Regions from separate parts of the Pseudoalteromonas sp. SG43-6 genome, predicted to be linked through region 4. Evidence: predicted binding sites of a transcription regulator. Region 4 holds the regulator's gene; each other region holds the start of a gene.
What was found. The regulator LexA, encoded in region 4, represses DNA repair genes until DNA is damaged. The targets are predictions, from matches to a motif close to TACTGTATNNNNATACAGTA.
Positions count from the first base shown of each region.

Region 1 (7,458 bases), on a different contig from region 4:
ATCCTTGCTGGATGAGGTAAGGCTCGATCACATCTTCAATGGTTTCTTTTTCTTCACCGATGGCGGCGGCTAAGTTGTCTAACCCTACCGGCCCCCCCATAAACTTTTCAATGATCGCGAGTAAATATTTACGGTCCATATAATCAAAGCCGCTTTTATCGACATCAATCATATTAAGTGCCAGCTCTGCCACTTCGGCATTTACAGTACCGTCTGATTTAACTTGCGTGTAATCTCGTACCCGGCGTAATAATCGATTAGCGATACGTGGCGTACCACGAGAGCGTTTAGCAATTTCAATGGCACCTTCATCACACATGGCTAAATTTAAATAATGAGCAGATCGCCCCACTATAGTTGATAAATCTGCCACCGAATAAAACTCTAAACGCTGCACAATACCAAAACGGTCTCTAAGTGGTGAAGTTAACGAGCCTGCGCGAGTGGTTGCGCCAATTAAGGTAAAAGCGGGTAAATCGAGCTTAATGGAACGAGCTGCTGGCCCTTCACCAATCATTAAATCGAGTTGATAATCTTCCATTGCAGGATAGAGTATTTCTTCAACTTGCGGGCTTAGCCTATGTATTTCATCAATAAAAAGTACATCGCCTTCTTCTAAATTGGTCAGTAGTGCGGCTAAATCACCGGCTTTTTCAAGCACTGGGCCCGAGGTTGTTTTAATACTGACATTCAGCTCATTCGCAACAATGTTTGCTAGTGTGGTTTTACCCAAACCCGGCGGACCAAATATTAATAAATGATCAAGCGCTTCACCCCGACTCCGTGCAGCTTCTATAAATATTTCCATTTGCTGTTTAACATGGGGCTGACCAGTATAATCGGCTAATAGTTTTGGTCTAATCGCGCGATCGACTACATCTTCATTACTTTGTTCAGTCGCATCTATTAAACGATCCGCTTCAATCATGGTTTACTCACAACATTGATTTTAGAGATTCTTTGATCAGAACCTCTGTAGACATACCAGGCTTGGCCACTGATTTTACTGTTTTTTGTGCTTGCGCCAATTTATAACCTAATGACACTAACGCAGAGATTGCATCATCTGCCGCATTATTAGCAATAAGTGCGTCAGATGCGGGCTCTATAACTGCATTATCACTAAATGGCGTGAATAAGTCATTACCCCAATCTTTTAATCGGTCTTTCATTTCAAGTACCAGGCGCTCTGCGGTTTTTTTACCTACACCTGGCAGTTTCACTAAACTGGTGGCATCTTCGTTATTCACACAGCTAACAAATTGCTTAGCCGACATCCCTGAAAGTATTGCTAATCCGAGCTTTGGCCCAACGCCATTGGCTTTTAATAGCTCTCTAAATAATGCTCGCTCTATTTTATTATTAAAGCCAAATAATAACTGGGCGTCTTCTCTTACTACAAAATGTGTATACACAATGGCATTTTCGCCAATGTTTGGTAAATCATAAAAACACGTCATCGGCATGTTAACTTCGTAACCAACACCGCTTACTTCAAGCAAAATTTCTGGCGGTTGTTTTTCTACTAAGATGCCATTTAAGCGACCTATCATGTTATTTCCTTAATCGTCCTCTAACGGTTTTACTGGCACTGCCCGCTAGTTTTATTAAATTTTGATCGGAATGAGCATGGCATATCGCAATGGCTAATGCATCGGCTGCATCCGCTTGCGGTGTGCCTGGTAATTTTAAAATATTTTTAACCATATGCTGCACTTGCGATTTATCGGCACCACCGTGCCCTACCACCGCTTGTTTAATTTGCCGCGCCGAGTATTCAAACACCGGTAACTCAGCCATTGCCGCACCAACAATTGCAGCCCCTCTGGCTTGGCCTAATTTAAGAGCTGAATCAGGATTATGCGCCATAAATACTTTTTCAATGGCAAAATGATCGGGAGAGAATTGTTCGATTAGTTGACTGATCCCTTGATAAATCATTTTTAATCGAATAGGAAACTCGTGATCGGCTAGTTTTATACAACCGCTTCCTAAATAAGTAAATTTAGCACCTTGATGGGCAATCACCCCATAACCGGTTAATCGTGAGCCAGGATCAATCCCTAAAATAATAGCCAATACTTGCCCAATCAGTGTAAATAGTTAAGTACGCTAATAATGCCAGAGCACTGTATAAATTACCAGTGCATTGTTGGCATAAAAAAGCCCGTAAAAACGGGCTTGTTTAATTGCTAACCTTTTAGGCTAAAGAGCGCAGTAACCCTTGGGTATTTTTACGCATGGTTCTAGCTATCATAAAGTAGCCCAGTGACGCCACAAACACACCACCCACTAATGGCCCTATTAACCAAATGTGTGGGTGTAACTTACCAGCTAAATCAAACATCTCACGTTGCACTATTAATAAAGCCACATCACTAACCAGTGCAGCGACAAAACCAGCAGCGCTGCCCAACAGTAAAAACTCATATAAAGTGGCATTTTTTATTAGCCGCCCTTTGGCGCCTAAGGTACGCAATATGACAATTTCCTGCATCCGTTCACCAAGGCTTGCTTGCACTTGCGAAATTAAAACCAAGCCACCACACATCACCACTATCGCCAGTACAAATCCAATTGCTAATGACACTTGCGAAATAGTAGAGCGTATTTGTTTGACAAAGCTGTCAACGTCGATGGCGTTGATTGTCGGGTAGGCACGTAGTAGCTCACTAAAATCGCGTTTTTGATCGGCTTCGATACGCACCGATGAAATATACGTCGCAGGAAAATCAGCCAATACATCAGGGCTTAATATAATAAAGAAATTAGGCTTCAAAGTAGCCCAATTAACTTTACGAACACTGGTGATTTTGGCATCAAATGACTGGGCGCCAATCAAAAATGTTAGCGTATCACCCAGTTTCACATCTAAGCGTTCTAGCATAGATTCTTCGATCGATGCTTCAGCGGTGGCATTGTCGCCAAACCACTGCCCGTCTATGATCTCATTTTGCACAGGGACTTGCTCTAACCATGTAAGGTTTAGCTCTCGGCCAATACCTGCGCGTGCTTCTTCGTCTTTCTTCTCGTTATCTTGTAATGAGACTTCGCGAGCAACTAATTCACCATTAACAGCGTTTACGCGACCACGAATAGTCGGATAGAACTCAGATACTTGAATATTTTTTTGCTCTAAAAAGCTTGTTACGTCTGGCAATTCAGTTTCGGTTATATTTACTAAAAAAGCATTCGGCGCGTCGCTTGGAAGTTGCGATTGCCAATCTGCGATCATATCGTTTTTCAGCACCACTAAAAATAACAATAGCTTTATTGCCAACGAAAAACTGATCAACTGTACCGCATTAGCATTGGCACGTTTTTGCAACGAAGCAATCGCTAATGACCAACTATTCCCCGGGCGCAATCCTAGTTTACGTCCGCTGCCAAAAATTAACCGAGATAATACAAACAGTATTGCAATCAAAATTAAAGTAGAGACAAACAAAATAGCGGTAATTTTAAGGTTATTACTAAACAACCACATTAATAAAAAGACTGTTAAGCCCGACATCGCTAAATGCACTTTACTTACTAGTAGCTTATCGCCTAAGTTACGGCGTAATACCCTAAGCGGTGGAATATCAAATAAATCTAATAATGGCTTGATTGAAAACATCACGGCACAGATAACGCCAGTACTAATCGCCACAAACCACGGTTTTATACCCGCTGCAGGAAGAGTATTGTTCATTGATTTAGCTAAATAACTAGTGGCTATCTCTTGTAAACCATAGCCAATGGCTAAGCCAAGTATGACCGACAAAGCACACACCAGTGATAAATGCAGTAAGTAAATTTTGCGAATTGTCGATCGGCTACCACCTAAGGTTTTCATCATCGCAACTGGGTCATATTGGCGTTCGCAATAACGCTTTGCAGACACGGCAATCGCCACCGCCGCTAAAATAATGCCCAATAATCCCGCTAATAATAAAAAGCTTTCAGCGCGGTTTAAGCTATTTGCAATCGGCGATTGTCTGTCTTTAACACCATACCATTGCTGATTTTCTTTCATTTGTGGTTTTAACCAGCTATAAAAGTCAGTAAGGTTACTCTCATCCCCTGCATACAACTGGCGGTAAAAAACACGGCTGCCCGGCTGGATCACTTCAGTTTTGTCTACATCTTGGTTATTTAACAACACACGACGACTACTTGAAAAAATATTAAATGGCGCATCTGGCTCTTCCACCAATACTTTTTCAATATTAAATTGCGCAGCGCCTAGCTCAACCGTATCACCTACTTTTACATTTAGTGCATAAAATACCGATTCACTAAACCACACATTACCAACAGTTGGCCCTTGCGTGGCCACTTCAACATCACCGGTTAAACTGCTTTTAACTTTTAGTTCGCCCTTAAGTGGATAATGCTCCGACACCGCCTTTACTGAGCTTAATTGCATTTCGTCATTAGCAAACAACATAGTATCAAAGTAAGTGAGCTGTGCGGTTTGTAAGTTGTATTCGCTTGCTGTTGTTAAATATTCACCCGGTAATTCATGGTTGCTTGCCAGTACGCGATCAGCGGCAATAAAGGCACTGCTTTTTTGTGCGATGCTTTGCCCTATGCGATCAGTCACCATAGAAAGCGTTAAAACCGTCAATACCGCCAACGCTATGGCCGCACAAATCACCGTGAGTTCACCACGGCGAAATTCACGGCTAAATAATTTTAATGCTAATTTAACCCACATTCGCCACAGCCTCATTGGTATTTTTAACTAATTGACCCGCTTCAATTTGTAACACATGCTGACACTTTGCTGCTAACGCCTCATCATGTGTGACTAAAATCAACGTCGTGCCATGAAGCTGATTAAGCTCGAATAACAGTGACTCAATTAACTTACCATTTTTGCTATCAAGATTTGCTGATGGCTCATCGGCGAATAAAATCTTTGGTGTGCCAATAAATGCGCGAGCAATCGCTACACGCTGCTGCTCACCACCAGACAATTGCGACGGATAATGCTCAATTCGATGACTTAAACCTACTTTTTCCAGTAGATCGAGTGCTTGTTGCTTGGCATTTTTTTCACCAGCGAGCTCTGCCGGTAACATCACATTCTCTAGTGCTGTTAAACTCTGTACCAACATAAATGATTGAAATACAAAACCGACTTTTGCAGCTCTTAATGCCGCACGCGCTTCTTCATCAAGTTCATGCAGTGGCTCACCATCTAAATAGATTGATCCCTGAGTCGATTGGTCAAGTCCTGCGAGCAAACTTAATAAAGTTGATTTACCTGAACCTGAGGTACCAACTACAGCAACTGAGTCTCCAGACTTGACATTAAAGGTGATGTCACTGAGGATGGGCAAATCCCCTTCAAGGGTATTAACCGTTTTAGAAAGACCTTTAACCTGAATGATATTTAATTGAGATAGCGCTGACATATGATGTATTCAATCCTACGTTTTATTTTCGTTTTACTATTAGTAATCAAACCACTTAGTGCGGCAGCTGACAACACAATTTTAATTTTAGGTGATAGTTTAAGCGCCGCCTACGGCTTAAAACAAGAGCAAGGCTGGGTTAAACTGTTACAAGATAAGTACGACAACGAGCAAGCGCCGATCCAACTTATCAATGCCAGTATCAGTGGCGAAACCACCGGTGGCGCACTGCGTCGTTTAGACGCCCTACTTAATGAGTTTCAACCGAGCCATGTACTTATAGAGCTTGGTGGTAACGACGGCCTGCGTGGCTTTCCAATTAAACGCCTAAAAGAAAACCTAGCCAGTTTAGTGAGCAAGAGCAAACAAGCTGATGCCAAAGTAGCGATTATGGAAGTACACATCCCGCCTAACTATGGGCCACGTTATACCGGATTATTTACCGCTAGTTTTGCTGAGGTTGCTGGTGCCACAAACAGCCATTTAATGCCATTTTTTATCTTGAATGTCGCTGCTGATAATAGCCTGATGCAAAACGACAACATACACCCTAACAAAACTGCTCAACCTATACTACGAGATGTGATGTATAAATCGATCAATGAGTGGATAAATAACTAAACATCCTCATAAAATGATTTATTTCACTCAGTACGTGCAATAAATGTTCAAACAAACAAAAGCTTATTGATTTTTGAAAAAATATACGTACTATTGCTTGCAACGTCGGTATGTAGCGCAGCTTGGTAGCGCACTGTCATGGGGTGGCAGGGGTCGAGAGTTCGAATCTCTCCATACCGACCATTTAATTCAACAACTTAACCTCATTTATATATAAGTTGTTTTCTTTAAAAACCTTTCGTGTAGCCAATCTGTAGCCACTCTACTCATTTTATAGCTGGGAAATAAAGCTTACTTCATTTAGCTGTTCGTGCGTACTGGTTGCGAAACTCCCGTTTTACGATGTCTGAAAATACCCTAAATAAACTTGGCTAGTTTCGTATATTGATCTAAGCTATTGCGTAAGCCCCACACACCAGAAAGCCGTTTCTTTGTAGATACCTAAATAAGCTTTTCCGAGTCCAATTGTTCCCCCAGCTTGTCTTAATACCTTTATTATTAAGGTGATTTACTAAAGCATAATAACTAGGATTTTTGTATCGGCTAGATTGATTGAGCAATTCCACCAGCGCTTTAAAAATTAGTTTATCGTTTTCTATTCGATGTGAATTTTGCATAACTCCCCTTTATTAAGTCATATTATACCCTTTTATATGCTAATGTTTGCTTGGCAGAGTTAAAGCATGTTTGTATAGCTATCAGCATATGCTTGAAGTTCAATTCTACAATCAAGCTACTTTTTACAATTAAAGTTTCTAAGGAGAGATATGTTTTTTTCTAAAAGTGATAAATCAACACCATCAAATACTAAGCCTGACTGGAGCTTAAAAGATAAAGAGCTAATAAATAATATAACTGGTAACACATATAATACATCAGACTTAGCATACGCATTAAAGAAAGACGGGCATAATGCTATTGCAGCCATTTGGTATAAAGGCCAATTTTTATGCAACTTAACAACGCTCTACAGTCAATCTGGTATTTATAAAAATCATGGTGTGAAAGAATGCGATGCTTTCATAGAAGGCTTCGACGATACAAACCTAGCTGACCTAAACAGCAATGAAATAGAAATATCTTTGCCTTACCTTAAATTCATGAACAAAGAATTTGGATTAGCGGGAATCAGAACCCAGCAAAACCAAAACCATTACGATGTGCTCTATTATGGTAAATACTTAACACAAATTTCTGAGTCTGTAGCTAACACAATAGAGAAAGCTAAAGATATCCACCTAACCAGAAAATATGGTGTTAATGGCAGTAAAGCCAAACAAGACTATGATAAACAGAAAATAGAACACGCTATTGCAAGTAAACTAAACAAAGTTGAAGCAAAAGACGTACTACTGACAACCGAAACAGCTCTAAACTTAAATATTACAAAACGTATTGATGTTATTACTGCCGAATGCGCTTATGGCATGAA
Region 1 is NZ_JACJEZ010000037.1:2,581-10,038, forward strand. Features, by position in the region: gene ruvB (Holliday junction branch migration DNA helicase RuvB) at 1-928, opposite strand, end outside; gene ruvA (Holliday junction branch migration protein RuvA) at 936-1,553, opposite strand; gene ruvC (crossover junction endodeoxyribonuclease RuvC) at 1,555-2,079, opposite strand; gene H5201_RS15380 (ABC transporter permease) at 2,201-4,702, opposite strand; gene H5201_RS15385 (ABC transporter ATP-binding protein) at 4,692-5,405, opposite strand; gene H5201_RS15390 (arylesterase) at 5,406-6,026, shown strand; tRNA gene H5201_RS15395 (tRNA-Pro) at 6,133-6,209, shown strand; gene H5201_RS23240 (YbjQ family protein) at 6,794-7,458, shown strand, end outside.
Region 1: ruvC (crossover junction endodeoxyribonuclease RuvC) is a predicted target of LexA. The motif match lies at 2,128-2,147, and genes of this name have one in related genera.

Region 2 (7,458 bases), on a different contig from region 4:
TACTGTTGATCTTTATGGTCGCAGGTATCTACTTTATGAAAGATTTATTACTCTATATTTTCACCCGCTTGGTGGTATCAGTTCGCAGCAAAACTGTACTTTCCTTAGCATTTACTATTTCTGCAGCATTTCTTTCTGCTTTTTTAGACGCACTTACAGTAATGGCGGTGGTCATAGCTGTCGCTATGGGCTTTTACAGTATTTACCATAAAGTCGCCTCAGGGAAAGACTCCACTAGTGAACATGACATTAACGATGATAACCAAGTACGCCCAGTTAATCGTCAGGAACTTGAAGAATTTCGAGCTTTTTTACGTAACTTATTAATGCATGCTTCGATTGGTACCGCGCTTGGTGGAGTCTGTACTATGGTGGGTGAACCACAAAATCTTATTATTGCAGAACGAGCAAGCTGGCAATTTGGGGAGTTTTTCTTGCGTATGTTGCCTGTTACTATGCCTGTATTCATCGCTGGTATTGTTACTACAATATTACTCGAAAAAACAAAAACCTTCGGTTATGGCGCAAAGTTACCAGAACCGATTCATCAAATACTTGCTGATCACGCAAAAGAGCTCGATAACAAACGCACTAAACGCGATAAAGTTAATCTGATGTTTCAGTCATTTATTGCTGTATGGTTGATCATTGCATTAGCTTTACACCTTGCCACGGTTGGCTTAATTGGCTTATCCGTCATTATTTTTGCAACTGCGTCCGCTGGTATAATCGAAGAACACCAACTAGGAAAAGCGTTTGAAGAAGCATTGCCGTTTACTGCACTGTTATGTGTATTTTTCTCAATCGTTGCAGTAATTATTGATCAACACTTATTTACTCCTGTAATAACTTGGGTACTGACATTTGAAGGGCAATTACAGTTAGTTATGTTTTTTGTCGCTAATGGCCTACTCTCGATGGTCAGTGATAATGTGTTTGTTGGCACTGTTTACATCAACGAAGTAGCGGCGGCTTTAAAAGCAGGACAAATTAGTCGCGACCAATTTGATTTATTAGCAGTAGCAATTAATACTGGTACTAACTTACCAAGTGTAGCCACACCGAATGGACAAGCTGCATTTTTATTCTTACTAACATCAACACTTGCTCCCGTATTACGTTTATCTTACGGGCGTATGGTTTATATGGCACTTCCCTATACCATTGTACTTACGGTTGTTGGTTTAAGCTCTACATATCTAGGGCTTAGTGAGGTAACTGATTTACTCTATCAATGGGGTTGGATTGAACACCACAGCGCAAGCTTACAAAGTATAGGAAGTTCAGGGCATTAAATATCCAAACTCTGGACAGTAAATCCCTTAACCCATATTTAGGTTAAAGAGTAAAAAACAAAGCTGCTTCGGCAGCTTTTTTATTGTTACAAATCATATTTATCCTTGCGCCTAGTTTAATGACTAAGTCATAATTCATCTACAAATTATAGATTGGATATTTTATGACTTGGTTAGCAAATTTAGCCCAACAGCGCAGTGCTTGGTTACTGCTCGCTTTTAGTGCTTTTATTTTTGAAGTAATCGCATTGTTTTTTCAATATCAAATGGGCTTAGAGCCATGCATTATGTGTATTTACCAACGTACTGCCATGCTGGGGTTATTAGCCGCAGGGTTACTCGGTGCAATTAAACCCACGAATGTAATATGCCGTCTAACAGCATTTTCTGCATGGGCAGTTGCCAGTATTTGGGGTTATTTAATTGCACGCGAACATATCGATATGCAAACTACCACCGATCCTTTTGCGTTTAGCTGTGAATTCGAACCTAATTTCCCATTACCATTGCACGAATGGATGCCACATTTTTTTGCTGCAACAGGTGACTGTGGCAACATCGATTGGCAATTTGCAGGGCTAAGTATGCCGGCGTGGATGGAGATCATTTTTGCCGCATTTACTCTGATACTAATGGCCGTTGTAGCAAGTCGTTTAATAATTAAAAAGTCGCTGTGATGATGGCATTATTTTCAAGTCAAGTAACGCAATTAAAATCGTTTAAAATACGTCAACGTCAGCAAATAATTGCGATTGCAGTGAGTATGTTAACTCCAATGCAAAAAATCAGTTTGCGTATTATAAAGCTGGTTTTATTGATCCCAGTATTTCTATCATTAGCGTATGTTGAAGGTTGGTTGTTACTTCCAGCTTTACTTCTGGCCGGGTTAAGCTACCCGTTGTTAACCACTCCAGTCGAAATTCAATTCTCTAAACGCTATTTAAGGCACGCTATTAAGCAATTTGAGCAGGGCGAATAATTCGCCCTGCTGATTTTTAGAATGTAACTTTGCCATCCAATTTAGCGACTAATTTATCGCCAATACCTTTCACCTGCGCTAAATCTGCAACAGACTTAAACTTGCCTTGCTTGGTACGGAAATCAATTATCGCTTGCGCTTTTGATTTACCAATACCCGGCAGCTGAGTAAGCTGTTCGACTGTTGCTTGATTCACATTGACTAACTGAACTTTCTTCATACTTTCAGCAGTCTCTGTTTTAGTTACAGCTGCGCTACTAGGCAATGAAATAGCTAAGCCAAGCACTACCACTATTAAAGTTAAAAACTTCATGTTTCTCCTCCATGATATCCATACGTGGACTCAATTAATAGTTGATTTTAATGCCTTCACTTTTGGACTACCTCCAAATAAAGTCATACTAAAAAAGTGCGACTATTTAAATAAAGTAAAGTTGTACCTCTTTGTCAAATCCTAGTAGTAAAAAATAAAAATGTTCACTTGCAAAAAGACCAATAAACAATTACTGTACATAAAAACAGTAATCAATCAAGGTGAACTTGTTATTCACCAAGCAAATTGGCAGGAGAAATCATGGCTGTTGTTGTTAAATATGTTGTAGAGAGAAACGGAGTCGAGCGTATGACGTTTACTACTAAAAAAGAAGCTGACGCGTATGACAAAATGCTTGATATAGCAGAGTCGCTTGAGGTTATGCTTGAGAAAGTTGATGTGCCACTAAGCGAACAACAAATCGAATCGCTCGCACTTGAGATTGCTAAAAGTAAAGACGACTTTATGAATGTACTTAAAGGCGGCAAAGAGGCAATACAGAAAACACCTACGGCGAAAGTAAAAAAAGAAAATGTAGCGTCGATTAAAGCCAGCGCAGATAAAGAAGCAAGCTAAAAAATTACAAGTTAACTTACTAAAAAAGGGCAATTAATTGCCCTTTTTTAGTTATAAAAATTACTACCCGTTATAGCCCTCGTTCAACTTCATCAAATAATTCGGTGATCTCTTTATTTGGTGGCGCTGTTGATAAGCTCACTGTAATGATTGCAATTGTTGCAAGTATAAAGCCCGGTATAATTTCATAAATGATACTGCTGAGGCTCTCACCATTTATAGTGATTGGCGCGTATATCCAGATCAACACTGTCCCTGCACCCACAACCATGCCACTGATCGCACCTTGTAGATTCATTCGCTTCCAATACAAGCTAAGTAATACTAACGGGCCAAACGCAGCCCCAAAACCAGCCCATGCATTACTTACTAAATCTAAAATAGAACTATCGCGATCATAAGCCAAATAAATAGCAAATAATGCAACGAGTAGTACACTAATTCGCCCAACTAAAACCAGCTCGGTTTGTGATGCATCACGGTTTAAATAAATTTTATAGAAGTCTTCAGTCAAAGAGCTTGAACAAACCAATAACTGAGATGAAATAGTACTCATAATCGCAGCTAAAATAGCAGCAAGTAAAAAGCCGGCAATAAGTGGATGGAAAACCAATTCAGATAATACTAAGAATATCGTTTCTTTATCGTCAATCAGCATTTGATTTTCGATCATGTAAGCGGCACCAAATAGTCCAGTTAACACTGCACCAATCGCTGATAAAGTCATCCACGACATACCAATACGACGCATAGTTGGCATATCTTTCACTGACCGTACTGACATAAAACGTACTATGATATGCGGTTGACCAAAATAACCTAAGCCCCATGCCATTGCAGAAATAATAGCGATAGTTGAACCACCAGCAAACCAATCTAACATATTAAGCGAGTGGACTTCGCTCTCTTTCGGAGCGCTTAACAGCAAGTCATAGCTGGCATTAGCAAGTGTGTCTAACACTGGCTGGTCTAGCATCGTATAAGTAACAATAGGTACAGCAAGTAGCGAGACAAACATAATGCAACCTTGCACAAAGTCAGTCAAACTAACAGCTAAGAAACCACCAAACAATGTATAGAGTACGACGACTCCGGTTGTCACATAAAGCCCTGTTTCGTAACTCATCTGAAATGAGTTTTCGAATAATTTACCGCCAGCGACAACGCCTGAAGAAGTATAAAGTGTAAAGAAAACGATGATCACGATTGCCGAGATGACTCGTAATATATTTTTATTATCAGCAAAACGATTAGCAAAGTAATCTGGGATGGTAATCGAGTCATTCGCTTTTTCAGTATAGACACGTAGCCTTGGCGCGACTAAAAAGTAGTTTGCCCAAGCACCAAGTACTAAACCTATCGCAATCCAAACTTTACTTAAGCCAAATAGATACATAGCACCGGGTAAACCCATAAGTAGCCAACCACTCATGTCCGATGCACCTGCAGATAGTGCAGCTACAGCTGGTGATAAACTTCTGCCACCCAACATATAACCCGACACATCGGCGGTAGACTGCTTATAAGCGTACAAGCCAATACCTAGCATTACGATAAAATACGCAGCTAAAGAAATAATCATTCCAGTTTCCAAACTCGCCTCCAACTCTGAAGTTAAAACCTGGCTTTCAATCCTAATAATGACTCATAAATCAATACTATATAAAGTCATTATTGGTGTAAAAACCAACCTAGAACTTGACTATATCACGCAAAGGGTGAATAACTCCACTTACTGAGGTAGCCAAGTAATGATATAAGGTGGAGTTGTTTTTATCTGATGGTTAATTATTTAACTACAGAACATGGTAATTAATACTTAATTACCTTAGGATTAGATCGATGATGTATCAATTAATTAATACTATAGCATTGATATTCTAAATATAATTAATGCTATTTATGCTGTTTTATCTTATATTGCCCAAGTAATCGCTTAACTGATGTGGACCCGCTGTTTATGTATTTTTATGCTGCACGCCAACCAATTTTAGATCGAAACAAACAACTTGTAGGGTATGAGCTACTCTTTCGTGATGGCGTTGATAATGTATTCCCTGATATTGATGGTGACGAGGCAACCACTCGGCTAATTGAAGGTAGTCAATTCAATTTTGGTTTAGAAGATCTCACCGATAATAAACCAGCGTATATCAACTTTACGCTTGAAACATTACAAAAAGGCTACCCAACTCTGCTTGGTAAAGATCAGATTGTTGTAGAAATACTCGAAACAATTCAACCTGGGAAACGCTTGCTCGCGATCGTCAAAGACTTAAAACAAAAAGGTTATACGCTCGCGCTGGATGATTATATTCACCAGCCTGTATGGCGTCATTTTTATCCTTTTATTGATATTATTAAAATAGATTTTATCAATTGTGACGTTGACACTATCCACACCATAATCGAAGAAATTAAACCTTATCCGCATATAAAATTATTAGCAGAAAAGGTAGAAACCTACGAAAAGTATCAATTAGCATTAGATCTTGGCTTTACTTACTTTCAGGGGTTTTTCTTTTCCAAACCAGAAATGGTGCAAAGTAAAACCTTGCCGCCATCAGAGATAGCTCTTGCCGAGCTGCTTTATGAGACATCCACTGTTGAAGTCAATTTAAAGAAAATTACCGACGTATTTGAGCGAGATGTAAACCTCTCTTATAAATTATTACGTTATAGTAATTCAGCGGCATTTAAGCGCAGAGCTGAGATCAGCACCATCAAACAAGCACTAATTGTGCTAGGTGCAGCAGAAATTAAAAAGTTTTTATCCTTGTTGTTTGCAGCTCAAGTTGCTGGTGATAAACCCGCAGAGTTAATACGCTTATCGTTAACCAGAGCACGCTTTACTGAGTTGCTAGCTATAAACCATAATAAACTCAAAGATACGGGCATGGCTTTTTTAACCGGTATGATGTCATTAATGGATGCCATATTAGATGAAGATATGCAAAGCGTGATGAAAAAGCTACCATTATCCAACGACATAAAGTTAGCATTATTAGAGGATCAAGGTTTACTGGCACAATATCTGCGCTTAGTAAAATTATACGAACAAGCCAATTGGCAAGGTGCAAACGCGATTAAAGATGAGCTTGGTCTTGGCGCTGGTAAAGTGCCAGATGCGTATCATGATGCCGTTAACTGGGCTAATGAACAAATGAAAGTGCTGGCAGGATAATAAATAATACCGTAAATAACAATGCCAGCTTAGACGCTGGCATTTTTATTTAACCTGAAAATACACATTAAAGGCTTTCTAAAAAGTCTTCATCAAAATCGTCGGGCTCTTTTTCAACCGGTGGATTACCATCATACAACTCATATAACTGACGTTGAAAGTAAATGTCTTTCATAAAAATATACGGATCGAGTGACTCATTCAATAAGCTTTCTTGTGGTATTAAAGAAGCCCGAGCTTCTACAGCCTTTAACGCAAACACCAATACAGTTTGTGGCGTGGTTAAGGCAATTTTTGGTAACACATAGCCATCAACCACTGCACCCGTTAGGTTACGCGCTGTTGACGGTCCCATTCCCGGTAGCATTAAATAAGCACCGTCGCCTATTCCCCATACCCCCAGAGTTTGACCAAAGTCTTCATCGACAATATTCAAACCAAGCGATGTCGCAACATCAAATAAGCCAAAAATACCCACAGTTGAATTAACTAAAAACCGCGCTAAGCTCACGCCTGCGTTACCCGCTTTACCTTGTAGCGTGGCATTAACTACATCAGTTGGTGCACTAATGTTGCCAGTAAAATTGACGATACTACGGCGCACCGGTGTTGGTGTTACGGCCACATACCCTACCGCAACAGGGCGCAGAACATAAGCATCAAGTACATCCATATTAAAATCATACATTGGACGGTTAAATGATTGTAGTGGATCTCGCTCATCTATTTTTTCGTCAGGCACTTGCGCGCATCCTGCTAGCACCAATAGCCCAAACAAAACTAAACTCTGTCTTAACATCTTTTATCCTTAAGGTATTAATTCATTGATAAGTAAATCGTAAGCCTTGGTTTGGCTACGTTCTAACACATCTGAACGCCCTTCCAACTCACCCGTTGAAGGCATTACTGATGCATCCTTTGAAATGCGTGCAGTTAAAATAATTTTATCAACGCTTGAAAGCGTTAACCCTGCGACCATAGCATTACTATCACTTAACTGTACTTCAATTGGAAAACTATAATCTGTTAATTTTACCACTGCGAGCGGCATTGGCGGACCATTGGCAGCTTTTGCAAATACGAATAAGGTACCTTGGATTGGAAGCTTGTC
Region 2 is NZ_JACJEZ010000006.1:44,032-51,489, forward strand. Features, by position in the region: gene nhaB (sodium/proton antiporter NhaB) at 1-1,295, shown strand, start outside; gene dsbB (disulfide bond formation protein DsbB) at 1,460-1,972, shown strand; gene H5201_RS03870 (DUF6170 family protein) at 1,972-2,274, shown strand; gene H5201_RS03875 (ComEA family DNA-binding protein) at 2,291-2,587, opposite strand; gene H5201_RS03880 (YebG family protein) at 2,849-3,163, shown strand; gene putP (sodium/proline symporter PutP) at 3,234-4,745, opposite strand; gene H5201_RS03890 (EAL and HDOD domain-containing protein) at 5,124-6,347, shown strand; gene H5201_RS03895 (VacJ family lipoprotein) at 6,415-7,146, opposite strand; gene ccmI (c-type cytochrome biogenesis protein CcmI) at 7,156-7,458, opposite strand, start outside.
Region 2: H5201_RS03880 (YebG family protein) is a predicted target of LexA. The motif match lies at 2,779-2,798, and genes of this name have one in related genera.

Region 3 (7,458 bases), on a different contig from region 4:
TCATTCACGCTAGTTTGATAATGCGCTAATGCTAATAGCCCAATGACTTGACGCAGTAGTGCTTCATTTTCAGCAAGGTGTTGGGGAGTCAGTTCAGAATAGAGCAGAGCGCTGGGGTCTAGTGTAATATCTTGATAATCGGCATCAAGTGCTAACAAATTACAAATATGCTGTTCTAGCGGATCATTCGCTGCGAAGCGAATTGGTTGCTCTAGAGTAACACTATGCATATTTTTATAATGTTGCTCTAGGTAACGTTTGAATTTTAAAGTATACCCGCGGCCATTCCCTTCATAACCTACCATAGTGCTGGCAAATATAATGCGGGGATAATGCGTGAGCATTTTAATTAATAATGGTACTGGGATCGCAGCAGCTTCATCAACCAGCAATACATCACAGTCAGGTAGTTCATTTAGTAATTGATCGGGTGCGATATAATGCAAGTTGGCGAGTTGTTTATCCCGAGTTTGATAGCTTAATCCTCGTGCTGCGGCAAAGTGTTTAAAACAGCTGTGTAGGGCGTTAAACTGCTGTGCACAAATGAGTATTTTTTTATCGTTAAGTGTTGCAGCAGCAAGCCCTAAAGCCGCCGATTTTCCACGGCCACGATCGGCGCTGATCAATAAAGGGCGATTGGCTCTACCGTTGGCAGTTCTAATGATTTGCTCGATGCAAAATTGCTGTTCAGTTAGGTTTATTTTACCTGCTAGCTGGCTTGTTTCTGGTAACGTTTGCCAGCCTGATTGTTGGCTGAGGTGCAGATACAAATTACTCTGGAGTAAGCGTGCCAAGCGTTGGTTAAAATAACTCTGCTGTTGTTGTTGAGCAAATGATTGAAAGGCGGTCAGTGCTGGGTCACACCAATAGTGTAAATCATCAAGTTCTGGCAACAATACAATAAATAAACCGCCAGCCTGAACAGTGCCACTAAGAGCGGCAAATTTGTCTGGCACTAAGCCACTAAAACCGTCATAAATAACATGCTGAAATTCTTGGCCAAGAATTTGATGAGTATGTTCAGGCCAGCTACTGTCAGTGAGTTCGCCACTAGTTGATAATACCTTAACAAGCGGATGGCAAAGTTGCTTGAGTAACTCATTAGCCTGTTGATAACACCAGTTTTGTTCGCCAGTAATGAGTAGCAATTGCCTATGTTTAGCATAGGCAATTTGCGGTAGGATATTACTTATTAACGAGTTAAATGGCTTGTAGTCGTGCATAAACAGTTACTAACCACTTACTACCAAAGTCATCAAAATTCACTTGTACGCGAGATTGAGCGCCACTGCCTTCGTAATTAATAACCGTTCCCATACCAAATTTTGCATGTAATACGTGTTGTCCTAAGCTAAAGCCACTTTCTTCAAATACGGCATGACTAACTGATGAGCTAAATCGTCCTGCTGCGGGTGGTCGCGATACTTGAGTTTTAATACGAATTTCTTCAATACAATCTTCAGGCATTTCACGTAAAAAGCGTGATGGACTGTGGTACTTTTCTTGACCATAAAGACGGCGGCTCTCGGCATGGCTAATATAGAGTTTTTCCATGGCGCGAGTCATGCCGACATAACAAAGACGACGCTCTTCTTCTAACCGACCTGATTCTTCATTACTTTGTTGAGATGGGAACATGCCTTCTTCAACACCAACCATAAATACGAGTGGAAACTCTAAGCCTTTCGCTGAGTGCAACGTCATCATTTGCACTGCATCTTCATGTTCTTCAGCTTGGCCATCACCTGATTCCAGTGAGGTATAAGCCAAGAATCCTTGCAGTGGTGAGCTAAACTCTTCATCTTCCGGGAGTTCGTATTGGCCACAGGCGCTGATCAGCTCTTCTAAGTTTTCTACCCGGGCGCGGCCCTTTTCGCCTTTTTCTGCTTGATACATCGCCATTAAACCAGATGTTTGAATAGCGTATTTCGCTTGCTCTTCTAAAGTGAGGTCACCAATTTTATCTTCAATATGTTCTACCAGTTCAACAAACTTAGTAACAACCGTCGCCGCACGTCCTGATAAATGTTGTTGTTCTACGATGGCTTTGGCGGCGTACCATAATGGCAATGATTCGCTACGCGCACAATCGCGAATATGGCTTAAGGTTTTATCGCCAATGCCACGAGCAGGAGTGTTAATCACTCGCTCAAATGCAGCATCATCCTGACGATTACCTACGAGCCGTAAATATGCCAGCGCATCTTTAATTTCCTGACGTTCAAAGAAGCGCATACCGCCGTAAATGCGGTACTTCAAGCCTTCTTGTAACATGGCTTCTTCAAGTACCCGCGATTGCGCGTTACTACGATATAAAATCGCCGCATCTTGTAGGGCATTACCAGCGTTTAACCAGCTGCGTAATTTGCTGCTTACAAAGCGCGCTTCGTCTAATTCGTTAAAAGCGGCATAAACAGAAATAGGTTCACCATCATTGCCATCAGTCCAGAGGCTTTTACCCATTCGGTCTGAGTTATTTTGAATAAGTGCATTAGACGCTTTTAGAATCGTGGCAGTAGAGCGATAGTTTTGTTCAAGGCGAATAGTTTCGGCTTTAAAATCGGTCAAAAAGCGCTTAATGTTTTCAATTTTAGCACCACGCCAACCGTAAATACTTTGGTCATCATCACCTACGATCATGATGCTGTTGGTATCGCCAGCTAATAATTTAAGCCATGCATATTGAATGGTGTTGGTATCTTGAAACTCGTCTACTAGCATATGGGCAAAACGTTGCTGGTAGTGACGTAGTAAGGTTGGATTATTTTTTAGTACTTCAAAACTACGTAATAAGATTTCGGCAAAATCAACTAATCCGGCTCGATCACATGCTTCTTGATAAGCGGTGTAAACTTTAAGCATCATTTGTTCGTTGATGTCGTAAGCTTGGATATCTTTGGGGCGCAGACCTTCATCTTTCTTGGCGCTGATATACCAGCCAAACTGTTTTGCAGGCCATTTTTTGTCATCAATATTCATGGCTTTTAATAAGCGTTTGATCATTCTAAGTTGATCATCAGAGTCTAAAATTTGAAACGCTTCTGGTAAGTTTGCTTCGCGATGGTGGGCGCGCAAAATACGGTGTGATAAGCCATGGAAAGTACCAATCCACATACCACCTACTGGTGCTTGAAGGGCTTGTTCAACGCGCGTGCGCATTTCTTTAGCTGCTTTATTGGTAAAGGTTACTGCAAAAATACTATAAGCGGAGGCTTGCTCAACCTGCATTAACCATGCGATACGATGAACGAGTACTCGAGTTTTCCCAGAGCCTGCGCCAGCAAGCACCAGCATATTTTGGAGTGGGGCTGCAACTGCATCCCGTTGTTTATCATTTAAACCGTCGAGTAATTCTGAAACGTCCATCATCACGCCTTTTCAATCAATATTAAAAGCAGTATAACAGGTGTTTTTGTTAGGCTAAATAAAATACTGTTTTTATAACCAGTTAATTTAATACATAGTCTAAAGGCTTTAAAAACTTAATGATTCATTTATAGTCATTTTTTAGCTAAGCTAGATCAATGGTGTGAAGTGATATCGCCAATTTGACTTATATTTAGTAAAAATCACGATTTTAGCTAGTTCTTCGTATTACCGTTGATTTTAACATATTGATTTTTAATAACTAAATAATTGGCATGAAGAATGTAAGTAGATAAGAATAAAATTAAATTAATAATTGAGGTTAACATGGCAGAGCAAGGTTCAGGCGGTAATGTTATCGCAGCGATTTGTAATATATTTTTCCCAGGTTTAGGGCAGTTAGTTCAAGGCCGGATCATGGCGGCAATTGGTTTCTTCCTAGCGTGGGTTATTAGTGGCGCGCTTATTTATGTTGCGATTGGTTTTATATTACTGCCGATCGTCTATATTTGGGCAATCATTGATGCCGCGCGGTTTAGATCTTATCGGTAGCTGTATCACTTCAAAGAATAGCGCTTTTTAGCGCTATTTTTGTATCTGGCTTTATTTATTCATAGCTGACTAGGGTATAATCCCGATCATTAGTTGTATTTAGGGAACCTTATGGAATACCAGTTTATACGTGATCCAATCAGTGGCTTACGTATCAAAATTAGCAGTGAACATGCTGTTATTGGCCGTTGGCTTAATGAAGAAATCGGTAAAGATAAAATCGCCATGGTGCAGGCTTTAATCGCCTCAGTTGCTAGAAGTTTCGAGCCGCTGACACTGCAAGGTCAAGAAATTGATTTGATTTTAAATAAAGATGAAGCCATTTTTGAAGCCCATGCCTTGCATCAAGACTCTGAAGATTTATTTGCTTATCAAGACGATGAACTGATGCTTGAAGAAAATGGTTTAAGTAGCGGCTGTGGTTTTGAAGATTTTGTAGACCTGATTAATTCATGGCAAGAATTTACTACAGGCAGGTAGCCGTCAGTTTTCAGTTAGCAAAATATCCTCGGGTGCCGCGTAATGAAATGCCCTTAGCTATATTGGCAATATTTGTGTTAGCGACCTCTGCGTATTAACCACAATCAGTACGTAGAATCGATTTCATCGAAGAGTATTTATCTGTATTATTACGGCAATTAAAATAGTAACTGGAAGAGATATGTCTGCCAATTTAAACAAACTAGTGGTGATGCTAGAAATGCAAAATGCCATGAACACCAAAGTTCATGATCAATGGTTTAGCCAAGGCTTTGAATGGTATCGCGCTATTTGGGTTGAATGCGCTGAAATGCTTGATCATTACGGTTGGAAATGGTGGAAAAAGCAAACTCCAGATACCGAGCAAGTTATTTTAGAATTGGTTGATATTTTTCACTTCGGTTTATCGTTACGCATTGATGGTGAGACCAGTTATTTAGAGCTTGCTAAGCAGTTGGAACAACAGTTAAGTGCACCGCAACAAGCTGATGATTTCAAACAAACGTTAGAAATTCTCGCCGCGTCAGCCGTCGCTGAGAAAACCTTTAACGCCGCAGCCTTCGCTGGATGTATGGCGCAAATAGGTATGGATATTGATGATTTATATCGAGGCTATGTAGGTAAAAATACGCTTAATTTTTTCCGCCAAGATCATGGTTATAAAGATGGTAGCTACATTAAAGAATGGCATGGCAAAGAAGATAACGAGCATTTAGTTGAGGTCGTTAAAAGCCTGAATACGGAACATGCTGATTTTGCAAAGCTTGTATATCAAGGCTTAGAGGCTCGCTACCCTAAAAATTAAGGCAGCATGTCACGAAAATCAGTGACGCTCAAATAGTCACTGATTTCATTGTGCGGTTGTTTACTATCTGGGTTTGCAACCGCCAATAAATGGCCAATACCATATTCTTTTGCGGCGTTTAGTACCGCTAAACTGTCGTCAACGAACAGCGTACGCTGCTTATCAAAACCTAAATCGAGTTGTACTTGCTGCCATAAGCTTTGCTGCTCTTTACTCACACCATATTGATGAGTCGACACCACACCATCTAAATAGTTATCAATATTGGTTTTTTCAAACTTGAGCATGACACTTTCCGGGTGTGCGTTGGTAAGTAAAATCAACTCTTTACCCGCTTTTCGCAACGATGTTAAAAATGCTGGTACATCCTCACGCATTTTAATGAGGTGCTGATGCTGATATTTTAGCTCCATAATAGGTAAATTAAGTTGTTGTTCCCAGTAATCTAAGCAATACCATTGGATTTGACCGCTAACGGCTTGATAGCGTTTTAATATATCCGCTTGGGCTTGTGCCAAACTAATATTCTTTGCGATAGCGAGTTGCTCAGGGATCACTGTCAGCCAAAAGTGATTATCAAAATGGAGATCGAGCAAAGTGCCATCCATATCTAGCAGCACAGTATCGATTTTTGACCAATTTAACATAGGAATTTCATCTTATAGGGTTTATTATTGAACTAACTGCCATGATAGCAAATTAATGCCAATGACACAGAAAAAGCACCCAACACCACCACAAATTCTTCGCACCGAAGTTGTTGCTAAAAGCCGATTATTTACGGTGGAATCACTTGAATTAAAATTTTCAAATGACGAACAGCGTCAATACGAACGGATCCGCGGCGGTGGCCGAGGGGCTGTAATGATAGTGCCATTAACAGCTGATAATGAATTACTGTTAGTACGAGAATATTGTGCTGGCACTAATGATTATCAACTAGGCTTCCCAAAAGGCTTAATTGATCCTGGTGAAACACCAGAACAAGCAGCAAACCGAGAATTAAAAGAAGAAGTTGGCTTTGGTGCTGAGCAACTTCAGCCACTTAAAGTGGTTTCAATGGCACCCAGTTACTTTAATGCGACTATGCACATATTGTTTGCGCAACAACTTTATCCGCAAACTTTAGTTGGGGACGAGCCAGAACCATTAGTGGTTGTTAAGTGGCCATTAACCGATTGGCAGTCATTATTACAACAATCAGACTTCACCGAAGCACGAAGCGTTGCAGCTTTGCTATTATTAACTAAGCATTTAGAATCAGGAGCTGCGAATGATTGAATTACTTGAGCCATGTATTGAGCTTGCGCAAAGCGCTGGTGCTGCGATTATGGCTATTTACAAGAAAGATGATATTGGCCACCAAGAAAAGTCAGATCACACACCTGTCACTAAAGCCGATTTAGCCGCTAACGATGTGTTAGTTGCTGGATTAAAAGCACTAGCGCCAGATATTCCTATTATGTCAGAAGAAACACCAATCCCTGCTTTAGCAGATAGGCAAGATTGGCAGCGCTATTGGTTACTCGATCCAATGGACGGTACCGGTGAGTTTATTTTAGAAAGCGGCGACTTTGCGGTAAATATCGCTTTGATTGAAAACAATCGCCCAGTGCTTGGGGTGATTTATTGGCCAGCGAAAGAGACAACTTATTTTGCCAGTTATCAAAATGGTGCATTTAAGCGTGTTGATGGCGTAGAGCAGCAGATCAATGTTGCCACTCCAGATAACTTAACTTTGGCTGTTAGTCGTCGTCAAAAAATTGAAGCTGTTAGTCAATACTTGAACGCGCAGTTTACAACAGTTGCTGTAGGTTCATGCTCTTTAAAAGCATGTATTGTTGCTGAGGGTAAAGCTGACTGTTTTTTACGGATAGGGCCAACAGGTGAGTGGGATACGGGAGCATCGCAAATAATTGTTGAAGAAGCAGGTGGCTGTATTACTGATGCTGAATTTAATCCATTAACCTACAATCAGCGTGAGAGTACAGAGAACCCTGACTTTATAGTGATGGGTCACCCTGATTGGGAGTGGCAAAAAATGATCAGTCCACACCAAAGAGCGCTTTAATTACTCTATTTGTTTGCTTTTTGTTCGGTTGAACAGCTTTAAGCAGTTTAACTGTTGCATTATAATATGATTCCTATACTATAGCGCTCTCTTCGAAACAGGCTCGCAAATAACGCGAAACCGTTGAAAAAGAAATTACAGGCGCGGGATGGAGCAGCCTGGTAGCTCGTCGGGCTCATAACCC
Region 3 is NZ_JACJEZ010000043.1:33,508-40,965, reverse strand. Features, by position in the region: gene H5201_RS16860 (GNAT family N-acetyltransferase) at 1-1,223, opposite strand, end outside; gene uvrD (DNA helicase II) at 1,201-3,366, opposite strand; gene H5201_RS16850 (hypothetical protein) at 3,694-3,918, shown strand; gene H5201_RS16845 (YacL family protein) at 4,030-4,398, shown strand; gene H5201_RS16840 (dUTP diphosphatase) at 4,580-5,203, shown strand; gene yrfG (GMP/IMP nucleotidase) at 5,200-5,850, opposite strand; gene nudE (ADP compounds hydrolase NudE) at 5,912-6,484, shown strand; gene cysQ (3'(2'),5'-bisphosphate nucleotidase CysQ) at 6,477-7,274, shown strand; tRNA gene H5201_RS16820 (tRNA-Met) at 7,417-7,458, shown strand, end outside.
Region 3: uvrD (DNA helicase II) is a predicted target of LexA. The motif match lies at 3,431-3,450, and genes of this name have one in related genera.

Region 4 (7,458 bases):
GCAGTTTAAATTCCACTTCTTCACCTGCTTTCAAAGGTTGTTGATCGAAACAAAAGCAAGCCATTTTATGCAAATACTTAGCTGCTTTGCCTGGAGACACCGACGGTACCGCTTGCATAACTTTATCTTCATTACTGGTATTTTTTGCTCTAAACAGCACTTCGCGCATAGCTCCGGGCTTTACTAGCACACTATACTCATGTGATTGCACCTCAAATGGCGCTCCACTTTGCGCATGAGTTGTGAAGCTTACGTCGATTTCTCGTGCCTCATTAACACTCGTACTTTGCTTTGCTTGCTCTAACGAAGGCTTACCATTAAGGCCTGTTACATCACAAAAAACGTCGTACAACGGCACCAAAGCAAACGCAAAAGCGAACATGCCAAGACATATTAAAACTAAGCGCTTAAGCAGTGGTGCATGACTCATTACTTAATCTCCGGTGGCGTTTCAAAAGTATGATAAGGCGCAGGAGATGCCACCTCCCATTCCAAACCCTCAGCACCATCCCACACTTTGGCGGGCACTTTATCGCCGCCTCGTGCACACTTAAATACTACAACCACAAATAACAATTGTGATAAACCAAAAGCAAAGCCACCAATACTAATAATCGCGTTAAAGTCTGCAAATTGCAGTGCGTAGTCAGGAATCCGGCGCGGCATACCGGCCAAACCAACAAAGTGCATAGGGAAAAACAATACATTCACGCTCACTAACGACAACCAAAAATGCCATTTAGCCAAGGTGATATTGAACATATTTCCCGTCCATTTTGGCAGCCAATAATACGCCCCGGCCATAATTGAAAATATCGCCCCAGTCACTAACACATAATGAAAATGCGCCACCACAAAATAAGTATCATGGTATTGAAAATCAGCAGGAGTAATCGCCAGCATCAACCCAGAGAAACCACCTAAAGTGAATAACACAATAAACGCAATACTAAATAACATAGGCACTTCAAAACTAATCGAACCACGCCACATGGTGGCTACCCAGTTAAATACTTTGACCCCAGTTGGCACCGATATCAGCATAGTGGCATACATAAAAAATAATTCGCCAGCGACAGGCATACCTGTGGTAAACATATGATGCGCCCAAACTATAAAGCTCAGTAAAGCAATCGAAGATGTGGCATATACCATAGAGGCATAACCAAATAATTTTTTACGTGAAAAGGTCGGCACTATAGTCGAGATAATGCCAAAGGCTGGCAGTATCATAATGTACACTTCAGGGTGACCAAAAAACCAAAATATGTGCTGGAACATCACCGGATCACCGCCCCCAGCAGCATCAAAAAAGCTGGTTGCAAAATACTTATCAGTCAATACCATAGTCACAGCACCGGCCAATACCGGCATCACAGCAATCAATAAAAAAGCGGTGATAAGCCATGTCCACACAAACAGCGGCAGCTTCATCCAAGTCATACCTGGCGCACGTAAATTAACGATAGTTACAATCACATTGATTGCGCCCATAATTGAACTAATACCCATGATGTGAATAGCAAAAACAAATAATGCGGTATTATCGTTACTGTAAGTTGTTGACAGTGGTGCATAAAAAGTCCAGCCAAATGCCGGGCCACCACCTGGCATAAATAGGGATGCCAGTAAAATAATAAAAGCAAAAGGTAAAATCCAAAAGCTCCAATTATTCATCCGTGGTAATGCCATATCTGGTGCGCCAATCATGAGTGGTACCATCCAGTTAGCCAATCCTGTAAAGGCCGGCATAACGGCACCAAAGACCATGATCAAGCCATGTACTGTGGTCATTTGATTAAAAAAGTGAGGCTCTACTAACTGTAAGCCAGGTTGAAATAACTCTGCGCGGATCACCATCGCCATGGCGCCACCAATTAAAAACATCGTCAACGAAAAAATTAAATATAAGCTTCCGATATCTTTATGGTTAGTAGTATAAAGCCAGCGTTTAAAACCTTTCGCAGGATGATGATGTCCATCATGGTGTGCAGCTTGATCATGTTGTTGCTCTGTTACGCTACTCATTATTTAGCCTCCGAAGTTGCATCAATCGCGGCTTGTATCTGACTCGGTTGAATTACATCCCCAGTGTCATTGCCCCATGCATTACGCTTATAGGTGATCACAGCTGCTAGCTGCTTGATTGATAACTGCTTGTCAAATGCTTGCATAGCGGTACCTGGGCGACCATGAAGCACGACATCAATATGATCTTTAATATCTCCTAATACTACCGGACTGCCTTTGAGCGCAGGGAAAACCCCCGGTAAGCCCATACCTGTTGGTTGGTGACACGCAGCGCAACTGGCCATATAGACTTGCTCGCCGAGTGTCATTAATTCTTCTTTTGGTAATGTTTGATCTAATAAGGCAGCATCAGCAATTGCAGCGTTTGCTTTTGCCTGCTTAGCTTCGCTCAGCCAGTTTGCAAATGCTTGCTCAGATTTAGCTTCAACCACCACAGGCATAAAGCCATGATCCTTTCCGCATAGTTCTGCACATTGCCCTCGATAAATGCCCTCTTCATTAATTCTGGTCCAAGTTTCATTGATAAACCCAGGGTTAGCATCTTTTTTCACTGCAAAATCAGGCACCCACCAAGAATGAATAACGTCGTCTGAGGTCATTAAAAATCGTACTTTTTGATTAATTGGCAACACCAAAGGTTTATCAACCTCTAGTAAATAGGTGCTTGATTTATCTGCTTGGTTGGTAATTTGTTCTTGCGGGGTAGCTAAAATAGAGTAAAAAGAAACATCTTCTCCCATATACTCATAATGCCACTTCCATTGAGAACCAGTAATTTTAATGGTGAGATCAGCCTTACTGGCGTCTTCCATCGAAATTAAGGTTTTAGTGGCGGGAACAGCCATGGCAATTAAAATCACAAATGGGATTGCCGTCCAAAGGATTTCAACTTTAGTACTTTCATGAAATTGGGCTGGTTTTGCCCCTTTAGATTTACGGTGGTGGATCAGTGCCCAAAACATCACGGCGAACACGATGACCCCAATCACACAACATATAATAAATATTGTCATGTGCAGCTGATAAACATCATTACTTATATCTGTTACGCCCTTACGCATATTAAACTGGCTATTAGCCAATACTTGCTGCGGTAGAACAAACAATATAAGCCACAAGGTAGAGCTCAATTTACCCATGTGACGGCTCCTTTAAATGCTATTGCAAAACGCAAAGCGAAAAGGCGGCACAGCTTTATTCGCGCCAATTCGTTATTTTTTATTGTTACTGAATATTAACGCAACCCTAAATTATGCTATTGAGCAAAATTGTTAGACTTTTAAAGTAGCTGTTAACACAGTGTATTAACCAATTAGTTAAAAAATGAACAATTAGCAAGTTTTAAGAGCAATTAAATTCTTTTTTGGTGCATAAATAACAGCTAAAAATCAGCGCGTTATTTTGTAATTAGGGATAATATTAGAGGGCTAAAAGTAGCTGGTAAGTAGATTTGATAGGGCTTAGGACGCTATAGCTAAGTATAAAATCTAGCCATTAAAGCGGTAAAAAATTAAATGCACCAAACTTCACCAATTTGGTGCAAAATATAGATCAAAAAATTTACATCCAATCAGCGTTGCGGATCACCCCAACAGCCAACCCTTCAATATTGAAAGATTCATGTTCAAGATCCACTTCAATCGGTGAAAATTCATCATTTTCAGCATGTAAAAAAACTTTTTTACCTGCTTTTTCAAGGCGTTTTACTGTTACATCGTCATCAACACGGGCAACCACCACTTGGCCATTTTCAGCAACTTGAGTGCTGTGTACTGCCAATAAATCGCCATCCATAATACCAATGTCTTTCATACTCATGCCTTGCACACGCAGTAAAAAATCAGCAGCCGGTTTAAACAAGAGTGGATCTATTTTGCAATGACTTTCAACATGCTGCTCTGCCAAAATAGGCTCACCAGCGGCAACTCTGCCTATTAGAGGTAAACCAAGTTGTTCCGGCTCATCCTCTTCAACTAACTGAATACCTCGACTAGCACCGGGCTTCATTTTAATAACGCCCTTTTTCGCTAATGCCTTTAAATGTTCTTCCGCTGCATTAGCACTTTTAAAACCTAACGTTTGCGCAATCTCAGCACGGGTTGGCGGCATACCGGTATCTTTAATAAAAACTTTAATAAGTTCGAGAATTTGAGCTTGGCGATTCGTTAATGGGCGCATACAACTGGTTTTCCATACAGTACATTTAACTGTGAGTATATACAGTTATCTGAAAATCGCAAATATAAATTGGCTTAAAATCGCGCCGTTAATAACAAGCTCATACTATTTAAACCACTTCCAGAATCTAGCGCAGATCCAAGACCAAACTTTAATGCTACATGTTGATTAAACCAATATTGCGTTTGCAGTTCATAGTTGTCTTTTAGATTTTTCTGATTACGAATATTAGCAACGACTCCCACTGACCATGCTTGATTTACATAATAAACCGCCTGCCCCTGCACATAACGATAACGCCCTGCCAATTGCTTTAGCTCTAAATCCCAACCTTGATTGCTAACTATATTTGTCCAACGAACATAAGGAGCATAAGTCCATTCAACCGCGACTCTTTCATTATCTTTGCCAAACCACATATCATGGCGCTCTAAGCGACTGTAATATACATTGAACCCTAGTTGTAACTGCTCATTCATTTGCTTACCAACAGCGGCACTCACTAAATAATCAGTATTTTGCCAATAGCTATTATCTTCACAGAGGCGCTGCGCGCTGGCACTAATAACTAATCCTGCGGGACCATAGATGGCAGCATCGGTATTTAAATAGCTAAAATCATCATTAGCAAACCCACCAATAGCATAATTATTGACTTGATTTAAATACGCTTTTAGCTCGTATGGACCAGTCAACGATTCAAGATCTTGCGCAAAATATCGATACCGTGCGCCTAAAAAAGATTCATCTAAACCAGCTAAATCGGTAAAACCAATATCGAGTTGATGTTGGGTACTAGCAACAGCCTGCGGCTGAGCAACAAGGCTCATTAATAATATTGCACCACATCCAAATACCTTTACTTTCATCCTTAAGATCCATTAACAGTTAGATAATATAGGTACATTTTATCTATTTTTATGATCTTAACTGTAGGAAAATGTTTAAAAGTGTAGACTGATTTAGTAAATAACTTAGTGAGGCAGGCAGATGAGTATTTGGTATCAACCGATCACCCTAGCACAATGTAAGCAACTTGATGACGGCATAAGTGGTCAAGGCACATTGATGAAAACCATGGGCATTGAAATAAGTGAAATAGGCGATGATTATTTAGTAGCAACGATGCCCGCGATCCCAGCTCATCATAACCCTATGGGTATGGTGCATGGCGGCGCAAATGTTGTACTTGCAGAAACGGTGGCGAGTTATGCTGCAAACTTTGCTGTTGATTTTACAAAGTTTTATTGTGTTGGCCAGGAGATCAATGCCAATCATCTAAAAGCATCACGTAATGGTATATTAACCGCGATAGCAACACCACTACACTTAGGCAAGCGTACATCCGTATGGGAAATAAAAATCACCAATAGTCGTGGAGAACTGTGCTGCGTATCAAGAATGACCGCAGCAATTGTAGAGCGAAAAGGCTAACTTGAAAGTGGATAAATTGTAATTTCAATACCTGCGCCAATAGCAGAAATACGCAATAAAGTATCGGCACTGAGCGCTTGATTAAAGCATTTTGGCGAAGTGCCTGATTCAAAGCCAATATCAAAGGTGCGCTTTGAGCATGATAACCACTGCTTTAATGCATTGCGTGAGCAAGATTCAATTAACTCACATAAGTGGTTAATCGCTTTATCTGGTGAGATAACGTCTTCATTAGACTCAATACGTGCTAGTTGACGGTACTCATCTTTATCGTAATGCAAAACCACAGCACTTTTTTTTAAGTCTGCAACTAACAAACTAATATCTTGCTTTGATTCAAGCTCTAGATCTACATTTAAAAATTGAATTTCCGACATTGTTTCATTTTTACCCTGCGTTAATAACAACGCAAACTTTAACCTAATTTTGCGTATATACCAAATCTAGAGTAGCTAGTTTTATTTTGTTGATGCGACAATTTGCCACATTGGCAAACTCAATATAATTTATAGAATACCGCACTAATAACAAACAGGTAGTCACTATGGATAAACGCATTTTTAAACATGCGCGTAAGTTTCACAAATGGTTAGGTTACTTATTAGCGCTACAAATTTTTGCATGGTTACTCGGTGGTTTAATTATGAGTGCTATACCGCTTGAAAAAGTTCACGGTAAACATTTAGCTGCGCGGCAATTAAATAACCCATTCAAACAAGCTGATTATCTAGCCTCAGTTGATAATATCGTTGCAAAAATTACTCAACCAAGACAAATTAGTTATAGTCACTTTTTAACAATCCCTACCATTATTGTGAGCAACAGTAACGGTGAGTACAGCTTTAACGGAGTTACTGGCCGTCCTTTGGTAGCACCGAGTAAAGCGCAAATTATTGCCAATGCCCAAGCTCATCTATTAATCAATGCGCAAGTAACAGACGTGATCAAACTAGCTAAAGGTACTAGCGAAGTTGGCTTTAAAGAAAATATTTGGCAAGTAAATTTTGACGATACGTTTAACACCACACTATATTTATCCGCTGATAGCGGCCAAGTTATTACTGTTCGCAGCACAATTTGGCGAATTTTCGATTTTTTCTGGATGTTACACATAATGGACTATGAGCAACGTGAAGATTTTAATAACCCATTATTAATAAGTTTTGCAGCCAGTAGCGTATTGTTTTGTTTAACTGGCTTTATTTTATTACTACAGAATATCCGTTTTAGAAAACGTACTTCCCGTCGCCCAAGTAGCTAACCTTACCTTAGAGATGAGTTAAAATTCCCACTACATCACACAGTTAAGCGATTTACTTTTTGAATAATCGCTCTAAACTAGCGCTTCCTGTAGTTCACTAAAGTGATTGGATATGCCGCATTTAATTATTGCGCTGGTATTGTGTTGTGTGAGTTTTAACCTTTATGCAGAACAATTCACCAGTTTTTACAGCGCAAAAAAACACCTCATCAAAACCCTTCCTGATAACGCCACCAGCCTCTATTGTGGCTGTAATATTAAACGCCAAGGTAAAAAACTGGTGCCCGACCCAAATGCATGTGGTTATGTGCCTCGCAATGCGGTTACTCGTTCAGGCAAACCAAATGCGCGCGCAACTCGGATTGAGTGGGAACATATTGTGTCTGCATGGGAATTTGGTCACCAGCTACAATGCTGGCAAGATGGCGGCCGAAAAAATTGCATTAAAGTCAGTGCGCAATTTCGGAAAATGGAAGCTGATATAAATAATCTCGCTCCGGCAATTGGTGAAATAAACGCAGACCGATCTAATTACAGCTTTGGCATGATTGCAG
Region 4 is NZ_JACJEZ010000009.1:23,505-30,962, reverse strand. Features, by position in the region: gene H5201_RS05625 (cytochrome c oxidase assembly protein) at 1-430, opposite strand, end outside; gene ctaD (cytochrome c oxidase subunit I) at 430-2,028, opposite strand; gene coxB (cytochrome c oxidase subunit II) at 2,028-3,170, opposite strand; gene lexA (transcriptional repressor LexA) at 3,592-4,209, opposite strand; gene H5201_RS05605 (hypothetical protein) at 4,284-5,078, opposite strand; gene H5201_RS05600 (PaaI family thioesterase) at 5,200-5,643, shown strand; gene H5201_RS05595 (hypothetical protein) at 5,640-6,020, opposite strand; gene H5201_RS05590 (hypothetical protein) at 6,188-6,904, shown strand; gene H5201_RS05585 (endonuclease) at 7,017-7,458, shown strand, end outside.